3 regions of the Bacillus sp. NS1 genome follow, and region 1 is predicted to be linked to each of the others. Evidence: predicted binding sites of a transcription regulator. Region 1 holds the regulator's gene; each other region holds the start of a gene.

Region 1 (3,671 bases):
TTTTACTCCATCCTGCTGATGGTGTTCGCCGCTTACAACATCAGCATTTCTTTTAAGATGTTCGCCTTTTCATTTAAAATCAAAAAGAACCAGAAATAAAGAAAATCCATTTCTCTCATGAGAAATGGATTTTTTATGATTGCCCGGAAGACACGTCCTGATCGGCAGCACTGCTTTTCTGCGCTTTCCGATAGGCGGCCTTCGATATAAGTATACTGATTTCATATAAAATCAACAGCGGAACAGTGACCATCATATGAGACAAAAGCTCAGGCGGAGTAATCAGGGCAGCGATTACCAGCAGCGTAAAATACGCATACTTTCTGATTTTCGCTAAGAACATCGGTGTCACAATTCCAAGCCTGGTCAAAAACATGAGGATGACTGGCATTTGGAACAACAGTCCAAACGGAATCGTCAGCTGCAGAAGAAAATGAAAATACTCATTAATTCCAATTACCTGATTGACATTCAAGTCCTGAGAGATCCGCTTCATAAAATCAACAACAAAAGGAAATAAAATATAATATGAAAAAGATAAGCCCGCTAAAAAAAGCAATATAGAGATCGGAATGTAGCTGAGCGTTACTTTGCGCTCTTTCTCATAGAGACCTGGGCTCACAAAAGCCCAAATCTGATAAAGAATAATCGGTGAGGTCAGGACAATCCCGATGATAAACGCAAACTGCATAAACACGAAAAGCGGGTCTGTCAGATTAAACGCATTAAGCGTAAGCTCCTTCGCTTCATCCGTTTTTTGCAGATAAACAATCATAGGCTTCGCTAAAAAAAATCCTGCGATAAAGAAAACGACAAATGCCAGCGCCACAACCAGCAATCGTTTTCGAAGCTCAGCAATATGCTCCAGCAGCGACATTTGATTCACTTTCATTCGTGTCATCCTAACTTACTGATCTTCTTTCTTTTTTTCCTCGTCATCACTCGTTAATCCTTTAGTAGCATTTTTGAATTCACGAAGTGTGTCTCCCGCAGCTTTCCCCAACTCAGGCAGCTTTTTGGGACCGAAGATGATCAGAGCAACGATTGCGATAACAGCAAGGCTTCCAGGACCGATCGGCATATGTGGGCTCCTCCTTTCCCTCTATTCGATTTCCTCTAAAACTGAATAATGCTTCAAGAAATAAACCAGTGACTGAAGCTCTACAGCTAAATCTATATGATGAATTCGAATGTGTTCCGGCACATTCAAACGGGCCGGCGTAAAATTAAGAATTCCCTTGATTCCTAACGCGACCAATCTGTCTGTAATGGATTGAGCGGCAACTGCTGGCACTGTAAGAATGGCAACTGATTCATTTTTTACGTGTTGTTCAAGGTCATCAAGGTTATAGACAGGCACGCCGCCTACCTCAGTTCCTATTTTACTCTCATTTATATCAAAAGCCATAGAAATTTTTGTGTTATTATTTTTTGTGAAATTATAGTGAAGAAATGCCGTTCCCAAGTTCCCGACACCAATCAAGATAACGTCTGTCATCTCATCCTGATCAAGCGTTTTTCGGAAAAATGACAGTAAATAATCGACATTATATCCATATCCTTTTTTGCCAAGAGCTCCAAAATAGGAAAAATCCCTGCGAATCGTGGCAGAATCAACCTTTACGGCATCACTGAGTTCAGCGGATGAGACACGCTGTTTTCCTGACGCATGCAGATTCTTTAAAAAGCGATAGTAAAGCGGCAGCCGTTTTGCCGTCGCCTGCGGAATTTTTGATTGATCCTTATTCATTTTTGGTCCTCCAAATTATACTCGGATAGTTCTCTTTTAAAGTCACCGTTTTTCCCGCCTGTCTTCTCCAGCAAGAAAGTAGGGCCGATGACCATCCCCTTATCAAGGGCCTTGCACATATCGTAAACGGTAAGAGCACACACCGATGCAGAAGTGAGCGCTTCCATTTCCACACCTGTACTCCCTTTCGTTTTGACCTGTGCTTTTATATGAAGTATAACTTCTGCTTCTTTTATTTTCCAGTCAAACGATATATCTACCCCGCTCAGTGAAAGCGGATGGCACATCGGAATGATATTCGACGTTTGCTTTGCGGCCATAATGCCTGCAACCTGCGCAACAGCCAGTACATCTCCTTTGCCGATATCATGACTTTGTATTTTCTCGTACACTTCATTCTTCATGTGTACGCTTGAAACGGCCGCCGCAGTACGGACAGACGAAGATTTTTCGCTGATGTCTACCATCTGGGCTCTGCCCTGTTCATTAAAATGAGAAAATTCATTCATATTAAAACTCTCCTTAAACAGATCATACACTATTTTCTTCTCTATGTCTTATTCGGCCAATGTATTGTTTGCTGACTTCTGGTTCATAAGCTACACTTAACTTATTATAGCAGAGGTGAAATAATATGATGATCTTACAAGTTAATCAGCTGTCCAAATCATTTGGTGCTGATACTATTTTAAACAATATAAAGCTGGAAGTCAGAAATCGTGATCGCATCGCCATTGTTGGAAGAAATGGCGCGGGAAAATCCACGCTGCTTAAAATTATCGCAGGCCAGCTTTCGTATGAAAAGGGCGAAGTTATTAAACCGAAAGATATTACAATGGGATATCTTGCCCAGCATACGGGCTTGGATTCTAAGCTTACCATAAAAGAAGAGCTGCTGACTGTTTTTGACCACTTAAAAGAAATGGAAAAGGAAATGCGGGCTATCGAAGAAAAAATGGCGGCAGCTGATCCCGGTGAATTGGAAAGCATCATGAAAACCTATGACCGGCTTCAGCAGGAATTCAAAGATAAAGGCGGCTATCAATATGAAGCGGATGTCAGATCTGTGCTTCATGGACTCGGCTTCAGCCATTTTGACGATTCAACACAGGTGCAAAGCCTCAGCGGGGGCCAGAAAACAAGGCTGGCCCTCGGTAAGCTTCTGTTAACACAGCCTGATTTGCTCATTCTCGATGAGCCGACAAACCATCTGGATATTGATACACTAACCTGGCTTGAACATTATTTGCAAGGCTATTCAGGCGCCATTCTGATCGTTTCGCATGACCGCTATTTTTTGGACAAAGTCGTAAACCAAGTATACGAGGTATCAAGAGCTGAAAGCAAAAAATATCACGGCAACTACAGCGCTTATCTCGACCAAAAAGCCGCGCAATATGAAAAAGATCTTAAAGTGTATGAAAAGCAGCAGGATGAAATCGCAAAGCTTCAGGACTTCGTAGACCGAAATCTGGCGCGTGCTTCTACTACAAAAAGAGCACAAAGCCGCCGAAAGCAGCTTGAGCGAATGGAAGTCATGTCAAAACCGCTCGGCGATGAAAAATCTGCAAACTTTCATTTTGATATTACAAAACAGAGCGGAAATGAAGTCCTGCGCGTTCAGGATCTCACAATCAGCTATGAAAACCAGCCGCCGCTTTTAACAGAAGTGTCGTTCATGCTCACAAGAGGAGAAAGCGCCGCGCTTGTTGGCCCTAACGGAATCGGTAAATCGACATTGCTGAAAACATTAATCGACACCCTTAAGCCAGATCAAGGAACGATCTCATACGGCTCGAATGTCAGTGTCGGCTACTATGATCAGGAGCAGGCTGAGCTGACTTCCTCTAAACGTGTCCTTGATGAGCTGTGGGATGAGTACCCCGGTCTTCCGGAGAAAGAAATCCGAACTTGTCTCGGC
Region 2 (3,671 bases), on a different contig from region 1:
GATAGAGGCTGACAGCGGTTTCATTTTTCAGCAAAAAATTTTCGCCCATAAAGGGTTCCATGTCCTCACCGTCTTTCATTCTATTTCAAAATGTTAACGTTAACATTTTGATTTATTTTTATTTTACCTTTATATTCCTCTGTGATCAATCTCTTTTTTGAAAATGAAATGTTAACGTTAGCAAACAAATGAAAAAAAGACATTGCCGGAAAGCATCCCGAAAGAAACGCTTTTGGCAATGTCCGTGTCCACAAAAAGGATTAGTAAGCTAGGCTGAAAAGTCCTTTAATGTGTGTTAAGTAGCGTACGTTACTTGCTTCTTTCATCAAGGAAGCAGGAAGACCTTTAAGCGGTGTAGAATTAGCACCAATGATCGCAACCGCGTCTTTGCGTCCAAGGCTTGCAAGTGTACCAGAGTTTACTGGCTTGAATGTTTCAAGTGTTTTTCCTTCTAAGTAAGCGAATAGGTTGTAACCGATCAGCTCACCCATTTGCCATGCGATTTGTGCTGTTGGCGGGTATGGGCGGCCGTCTGGAGCGAAGTAAACTGCGCTGTCTCCGGCAACGAATACATCTTCATGAGATGTAGATTGCAGGAAGTCATTTACTGTCGCGCGTCCGCGGTTCACTTCAAGACCTGATTCACCGACTAATGGATTACCTTGTACGCCGCCAGTCCAAACAAATGTATTGGCAACAACTTTAGATCCGTCTTTCAGATCAATCACGTTTCCTTCTACATTTGTAACAGGAAGACCTGTTAAGAACTCAACACCGCGTTTTTCAAGGCTTGCAGTCGCACGTTCGATCAGATCATCCGGAAGAACAGGAAGGATTTTCGGACCTGCTTCGACAAGTTTCAATTTAATTTCTTTATGGTCTACGCCGTATTTTTTCGCAAGGTTCGGCATGATGTCAGCAAGCTCACCGACAAGCTCAACGCCTGTTAAGCCGCCTCCGCCGATAAGGATTGTTGCATCAGCTTCGTTTTTCGTTTGAGAGTACTCGCGCACACGATCTTCAACATGTTGGAAGACTTTGTTCGCATCGGCAGCAGATTTCAATACCATGCTGTTTTCTTGAAGACCTGGAATGCCGAAGTAAGCTGTTACAGAACCAAGACCTACAACAAGCGCATCATAAGTTAATGTAGAACCGTCAGCAAGCGCAACTTCTTTTTTATCAACTGAGAAAGAGCTTACTTCCGCGATTTTAAGATCAATGTCTTTGCCTTTGAAAAGTTTTTCTAATGGCATTGCAACCGCTTTTTCAGACACGTTGCCTGCTGCAAGGCGGTGTAATTCCGTAATGATTTGGTGAGTTGGGTATTTGTTTACCACTGTCACGCGTGCTTGTTCTTTAGTGTAATGTTTGCGAACTGTTAGAGCAGAAAGAACTCCGCCATAACCAGCGCCTAGAATGACAATATGTTTTGACATCGTATATCCTCCGTCCTTTATATCAATTTGAATCTGAGATTATTTTTGGTTTTCGCGTTCGTTCATGACTTCAAGGTAGCTGTTAGCAAAACGGAACAGCTTTTGAGCTTGAGGATCTTTCAGCATGCGCAACAGGCCGAAAAGACCAATCGTTTCGTTGCTTGCATCCGCACGGTCTTTCGCTTCGATTGCAGTCGCAGCTACTTCTTTCGCTGTTTCTTTTACAGGTTCAAGAATTTCAGTGATCGCACCGACAGTGTCGCTTTTTAACACTTCGTCAGTTGCTACAGATTGGGCGAAGTCATAAGACTTCGTTAAAATATTCACTAACTCAGTCAGCTTCGGAAGCTGGTCAACTAAAACGGTCAGTGATTCTTGAACTTCTGGCTTTAACAGCTGATCAATAAGATCTTGCTGGCTTTGGCTGACAGACGCATTTGTTTGATCGATTGTTTCTGGCATATCCAATTCTCCTTTACTATAAGCAGTTTGCAGATTTTTTTGGAAAGGGTAGTGCCTCTCCCTGGTCTCATGCTTGAAGGCATAAGAATAAGGATTGTGAATTCATGCACAATCATTTACAAAAATAAATGTTTACTACCCAGTTTTTCATCTTGCCATATTCAGTATTATTTTTATCTCAAAAATAAACAATTGAATAAGTCAAAAATCCTTTACTCTCTCTGAAAATAGCAAACACAAAAAACTCCAATTCGATTACCTTCTATATGATAACACTTTTTGAACAAAATTTGAACGTGAATTGCTTCGATTATGAAATTAATTTATATGGCGCCCGTGTCATAACATTTTTGCGGCACTAGTTATTGACAATCCGACAAATTTCTCCCCTTCCCTTTACCCATATTTCCAAAAGAGGAGCTCTTTTTCCTGTGATCGGGTCATTCGCCGGCAATGATACCTGCTTGATCCGTTTCATGGCTTCCTCCCGTTCTTTCGGCTCTCCGGTCTTCATATCAAACTGAACGCCTCCCGGATAAGCGCCAATGACAGTAAAATCGGCGCTTGCGCTTAGCTTTTTATGGCCGACTCCGGCTGGAATCACGACTGCATCGCCTGTTTTGAAAGGAATAGCAGCCCCTTTTTCTCCCCCAAACTGAATCACAGCCTCTCCCTGAACTGCAATCAGGACTTCATGCGTATTGCTGTGATAATGATGGTATGGAAAAACACTCCCCGACCAGCTGTTTGACCAGCCATGCCGATTGACGATCCGCTCTGCCTGACCGGTCTCCCTGATCGCGTTTTGATACACAACGAGCGGAAAATCAGGGTGATTGGGAATCCTGCCGTCATCCTGAAAGAAGAACGTCTGTGTCTTTGCTTCCAACAATCTCACCTCCATTTTTTGTCTTCCACACATACCGGTTCGCAAAACATGCTTATTTTCTCACGACTCCATTGATCTGTGCGATATCGAATAGTATAGTATAAAAAAATAATGCCAGAATGAGGGATATCATGAAAGCAATCGTTATCGGAATATTGGCTTCACTCTTTTTCGCCGTTACCTTTATTTTAAACAGAGCGATGGAATTATCCGGAGGCAGCTGGCTTTGGAGCTCTTCGCTGCGCTTTATTTATATGGTTCCGTTTTTATGTTTGATAGTCATTATGAGAGGGACATTCGCACCTCTCTTACAAGAAATGAGGAAAAAGCCGTTTTTTTGGATCAAATGGAGTTTTGTCGGCTTCGTGCTTTTTTACGCGCCGATCACATTTGCAGCTGCATACGGTCCAGGTTGGCTTGTAGCCGGGACCTGGCAAATCACAATTGTAGCCGGTGTTCTGTTATCTCCATTTTTCTATGTCAAAAAAGACATGCCGGGCGGGCCGCAGCTCGTTCGGCAAAAGATTCCTCTTGTTTCACTTGGCACTTCCGTGATCATCCTGACCGGAGCTGCACTGATACAGCTTCAGCATGCAGAATCGCTTTCTGGGAAGATGCTGCTTTTCAGTGTCCTGCCGGTTGTCATTGCGGCTTTTGCCTATCCACTAGGAAACCGGAGAATGCTCGAAGAATATGGCGGCCGGCTAGATACATTTCAGCGTGTGCTGGGAATGACCCTGGCAAGCCTTCCGTTCTGGCTTATAGCAGCAGCTTACGGCTGGTGGTCAGACGGGCTTCCGACAGCGGGACAAACCGTTCAATCCTTTATCGTGGCCGTCAGCTCAGGCGTCATTGCGACTGTTTTATTTTTCTGGGCCACT
Region 3 (3,671 bases), on a different contig from region 1:
TTTCGGAAGTTGCGTTAGCCAGCTTTGTCCTTGTCATATGGATGTATTGGCAGGAAAGAATGAAAACGCACACGGAGAGAAACAGTCAGAGCGTCAACTAACATCGGCATTCACAAGATTGTTAGTTTTTTCTGGATGGGTGCAAATCAATTCACGTTACAATAAACATACGCAACGTGACTTTCTTCGAGGTGAGCTCATGAATTTTCTCTCTGTTCGACCATCTGATAGTGATCTGATTTCCAGCGATCTGCATGAATTGCTGGAATCAATCAGTACGAAAAGAAAAATGGAAAAACACACGTATTTGTTTCGGGAAGGAATGGATGCAGAGGAGCTTTATCTGATTCAATCAGGACTCATTGAAATCGGCAAGCTGACATCTGACGGAAAAGACCTGACGCTTAGAATCTGCCAAAAGCATGATATCGTTGGGGAATTAACACTTTTCACTGAAGAACCGAGATATATGCTCAGTGCAAAGGTGCTAGAGGATGGCGAGGTGCTCGTCATTAATAAAAACAAGCTGGAAAAGGAATTAATCCAAAACGGTGCTTTGACATTTGAATTTATGAAATGGATGAGCACCCACCTCCGGAAAATTCAGTCCAAAATCAGGGATCTGCTTCTTCACGGCAAAAAGGGGGCGCTCTACTCCACCCTTATCCGTTTATCTAACAGCTACGGTGTGGAACGAAGCGATGGCATTCTGATTAATATTGTGCTGACAAATCAGGATTTGGCAAAGTTTTGCGCGGCGGCAAGGGAAAGCGTCAACCGTATGCTGGGGGACCTCCGCAAACAAGGGGTGATTTCGATAGAAGAATCCGGAAAAATTATTTTGCACAAGCGGGACTATTTGCGATGCGAGATTGAGTGTGAAAACTGTCCGCTGGAGATTTGCAATATTGACTGAAGAAACCAAGGACCGCCAGCGGTCCTTGGTTTTTTATCTAGTGATAAACATACACATTACGGCAAAAAAGAAGCAGGCATTCACGATTTCTAGAATACCGATCGTTTTCACAGGCCAATCCTTTCCGTGAAACAACCATGCCCGCAAACTGCTTGGGATAAAAGCAAGAAATGCCCATCCTGCTCCGAGAAGAGCGGATAAAAAGGGGAGGAGCAGGTGATATCCCCATGACCAGTATGCAAAAAACCTGTTCTTTCGTTCCCGGATCACCGACTTTACATAAAAAGAACTCCCGATAAAAAATAAAGCAGATTGTAAGAATATAAACCAAGCCCAGCCGTCGAGCGTTCCTGTCCCCAGCCAGCAGCTCGCAAGCCCGCCTGAACAAAAGAACAAGACACCCGCAATATCATTCACTAATGCTCGTTCGTTTTTTCGGCGGGCAAAATACATATGGATGAGAAACAGCGGCAATAAAGAAACGCCAACCCAGATGAGCGGCGGCTTATGAAAGACAGAAATAATTAGAAAGCAGCAGGCCGGAACACCGTAATAATATACCCACTTTTGATAGGGTTTGATCTGTTTCTTTTTCAAGGCGAGCGTGATGGGATAAACCGCCAAGTAAAGGAAAAGCCATCCTAGGAAGAGCGGAATATGCCAGAGAACGGGACCGCCCTTGACGATGCCGAGTAAAAATGGAGTCAGCAGCATCGCCCATGCGCCGTGCTGCTTCGGAATCAGCGCCTTCATCGAAATCCTCCTTTTTTATTTTATTATAAATGCGTTCATCCTCCTGATAAGTGACATTCATCATACAGGCTGTGAAATACATCACTGCTGTACAGGCTCATTCGAGCTACACTAAAGCTATCCTTAGCACAGGAGGCTTTCCTATGAATCAGTGTGACTATTTATTATTTCTGAAACAACTCCCTATGTTTAATGAAGTGCCTCTATCCATTGTCGAAACCATGCTGAAAAACGGGACGTTTATCCGCGGCTCATCTGATCAGTCTCCATCCTTTCTACATTCTCAATCCGTTTATATTGTATTAAAAGGCAGTGTCCGTTTTATAGACAGCAGGCTCCCTGAAGGATCGAAAACCGTTGCACTGTGGGAAAAAGGCGATGTGTTTCCGATTGATGAAAAAGGCGGGCTGTATTTATCGCCATTTATCGCAGTCAATGCCACTTCAGACATTCTGATTCTCAATATTCCTTATTACATATTTAAGAAAATGATGTCTTACAATGCGCAGCTGCAAATGAATTTTTTGGCCATGCTTCAGCAAAATGTCTTTTGTTCCTATCAATTATTTTTGCGTTATCTGCATACATCACAAGATGAAAATGCCGAGCCCGGTTCTTAAATAGAGCCGGTTTTTTTGATCTTTGAATGAAAGGCGGCTAATGACTCAGGCGTCCTGCCTGAACGCCTTCATTCATCACATCCCTGTGAAAGTCCTTCCTTCTCCTTTCTGTGAACATTTTGTGAAAAAAGCAGAGTGTGTGACATAGTTCACAAGGAAATGCGCTGTCTCTGTTTATAGTGAACTTAGCATCATCTGACTCGGAAGGAGTGAACTCTCATGAAGAAAAAGAAAATGAGTCCGTTGTTTAGGAGATTGAATTATTTCTCTCCTATCGAACACCATTCAAATAAACATAGCCAAACCAGCCGCGAAGATCGCGATTGGGAGAATGTATACAGAAACAGATGGCAGTACGACAAAGTCGTTCGCTCCACCCACGGCGTCAACTGCACGGGGTCATGCAGCTGGAATATTTATGTGAAAAACGGAATTGTCACGTGGGAAGGACAAAACTTGAATTATCCATCAACAGGCCCGGATATGCCTGATTTCGAACCGAGAGGCTGTCCGCGGGGAGCCAGTTTTTCATGGTATATCTACAGCCCGCTCCGTGTGAAATACCCATACGTGCGCGGTGTGCTGATCAATTTGTGGCGGGAAGCACTGCAGGCCCACCAAAATCCATTGGATGCTTGGAAATCAATCGTTGAAAATCCTGAAAAAGCGAAGTCCTATAAACAGGCAAGAGGGAAAGGCGGTTTTGTGCGTGCTGAATGGTCGGAGGTGCTGAAGCTGATTTCAGCCTCTCTGCTCTATACAGTTATGAAGTACGGGCCTGACCGGAACGTCGGTTTTTCTCCGATTCCAGCTATGTCAATGATCAGCCATGCATCAGGCTCACGGTTTATGTCGTTAATCGGCGGCCCTATGCTTAGTTTTTATGACTGGTACGCGGACCTTCCTCCGGCATCCCCGCAAATTTGGGGTGACCAGACGGACGTTCCGGAAAGCAGTGATTGGTACAATTCAGGCTATATCATCACATGGGGTTCCAACGTTCCGTTAACGAGAACGCCTGACGCGCATTTTTTGGCGGAGGCCCGTTATAAAGGCGCTAAGGTTATTTCGATCAGCCCGGATTTTGCAGAATCCTCAAAGTTTGCGGATGACTGGCTGAGTATCCGCCAAGGGACTGACGGAGCGCTTGCGATGGCCATGGGTCACGTCATTTTGCAGGAATATTACGTGAACCAAGCGACGGAACGTTTCATTGAGTACGCAAAGCAATACACGGATTTTCCGTTCTTCGTCACACTCTCAAAAGAAAATGGCATCTACACAGCTGGACGTTTTTTGCATGCGAAGGACATCGGGCGGCAGACAAAGCATGATCAGTGGAAGCCTGCGGTCTGGGATGAGCAAACAAGCGCATTTGCCAT

Evidence for each region. Region 1 encodes Rex, which represses fermentation and respiration genes when NADH is low (regulators of the CRP and FNR family bind a similar motif). Its sites were predicted from a motif close to TTGTGAAATATTTCACAA; they were not measured.
Region 2: AC4CV5_RS07185 (DUF1641 domain-containing protein) is a predicted target of Rex. The motif match lies at 1,996-2,013, and genes of this name have one in related genera.
Region 3: AC4CV5_RS02080 (YwiC-like family protein) is a predicted target of Rex. The motif match lies at 1,739-1,756, and genes of this name have one in related genera.

What each region holds. Positions count from the first base shown of each region.
Region 1 covers NZ_JBZAZF010000011.1:4,759-8,429, reverse strand. The annotation lists gene AC4CV5_RS20490 (YdiK family protein) at 1-99, shown strand, start outside; gene tatC (twin-arginine translocase subunit TatC) at 134-901, opposite strand; gene tatAY (sec-independent protein translocase protein TatAY) at 908-1,081, opposite strand; gene AC4CV5_RS20475 (redox-sensing transcriptional repressor Rex) at 1,103-1,750, opposite strand; gene moaC (cyclic pyranopterin monophosphate synthase MoaC) at 1,747-2,259, opposite strand; gene AC4CV5_RS20465 (ABC-F family ATP-binding cassette domain-containing protein) at 2,385-3,671, shown strand, end outside.
Region 2 covers NZ_JBZAZF010000002.1:329,387-333,057, reverse strand. The annotation lists gene uxaC (glucuronate isomerase) at 1-61, opposite strand, end outside; gene AC4CV5_RS07190 (NAD(P)/FAD-dependent oxidoreductase) at 261-1,439, opposite strand; gene AC4CV5_RS07185 (DUF1641 domain-containing protein) at 1,479-1,901, opposite strand; gene AC4CV5_RS07180 (cupin domain-containing protein) at 2,260-2,790, opposite strand; gene AC4CV5_RS07175 (DMT family transporter) at 2,922-3,671, shown strand, end outside.
Region 3 covers NZ_JBZAZF010000001.1:407,606-411,276, forward strand. The annotation lists gene narK (nitrate transporter NarK) at 1-101, shown strand, start outside; gene fnr (fumarate/nitrate reduction transcriptional regulator Fnr) at 200-916, shown strand; gene AC4CV5_RS02080 (YwiC-like family protein) at 950-1,669, opposite strand; gene arfM (Crp/Fnr family transcriptional regulator ArfM) at 1,813-2,289, shown strand; gene AC4CV5_RS02090 (nitrate reductase subunit alpha) at 2,509-3,671, shown strand, end outside.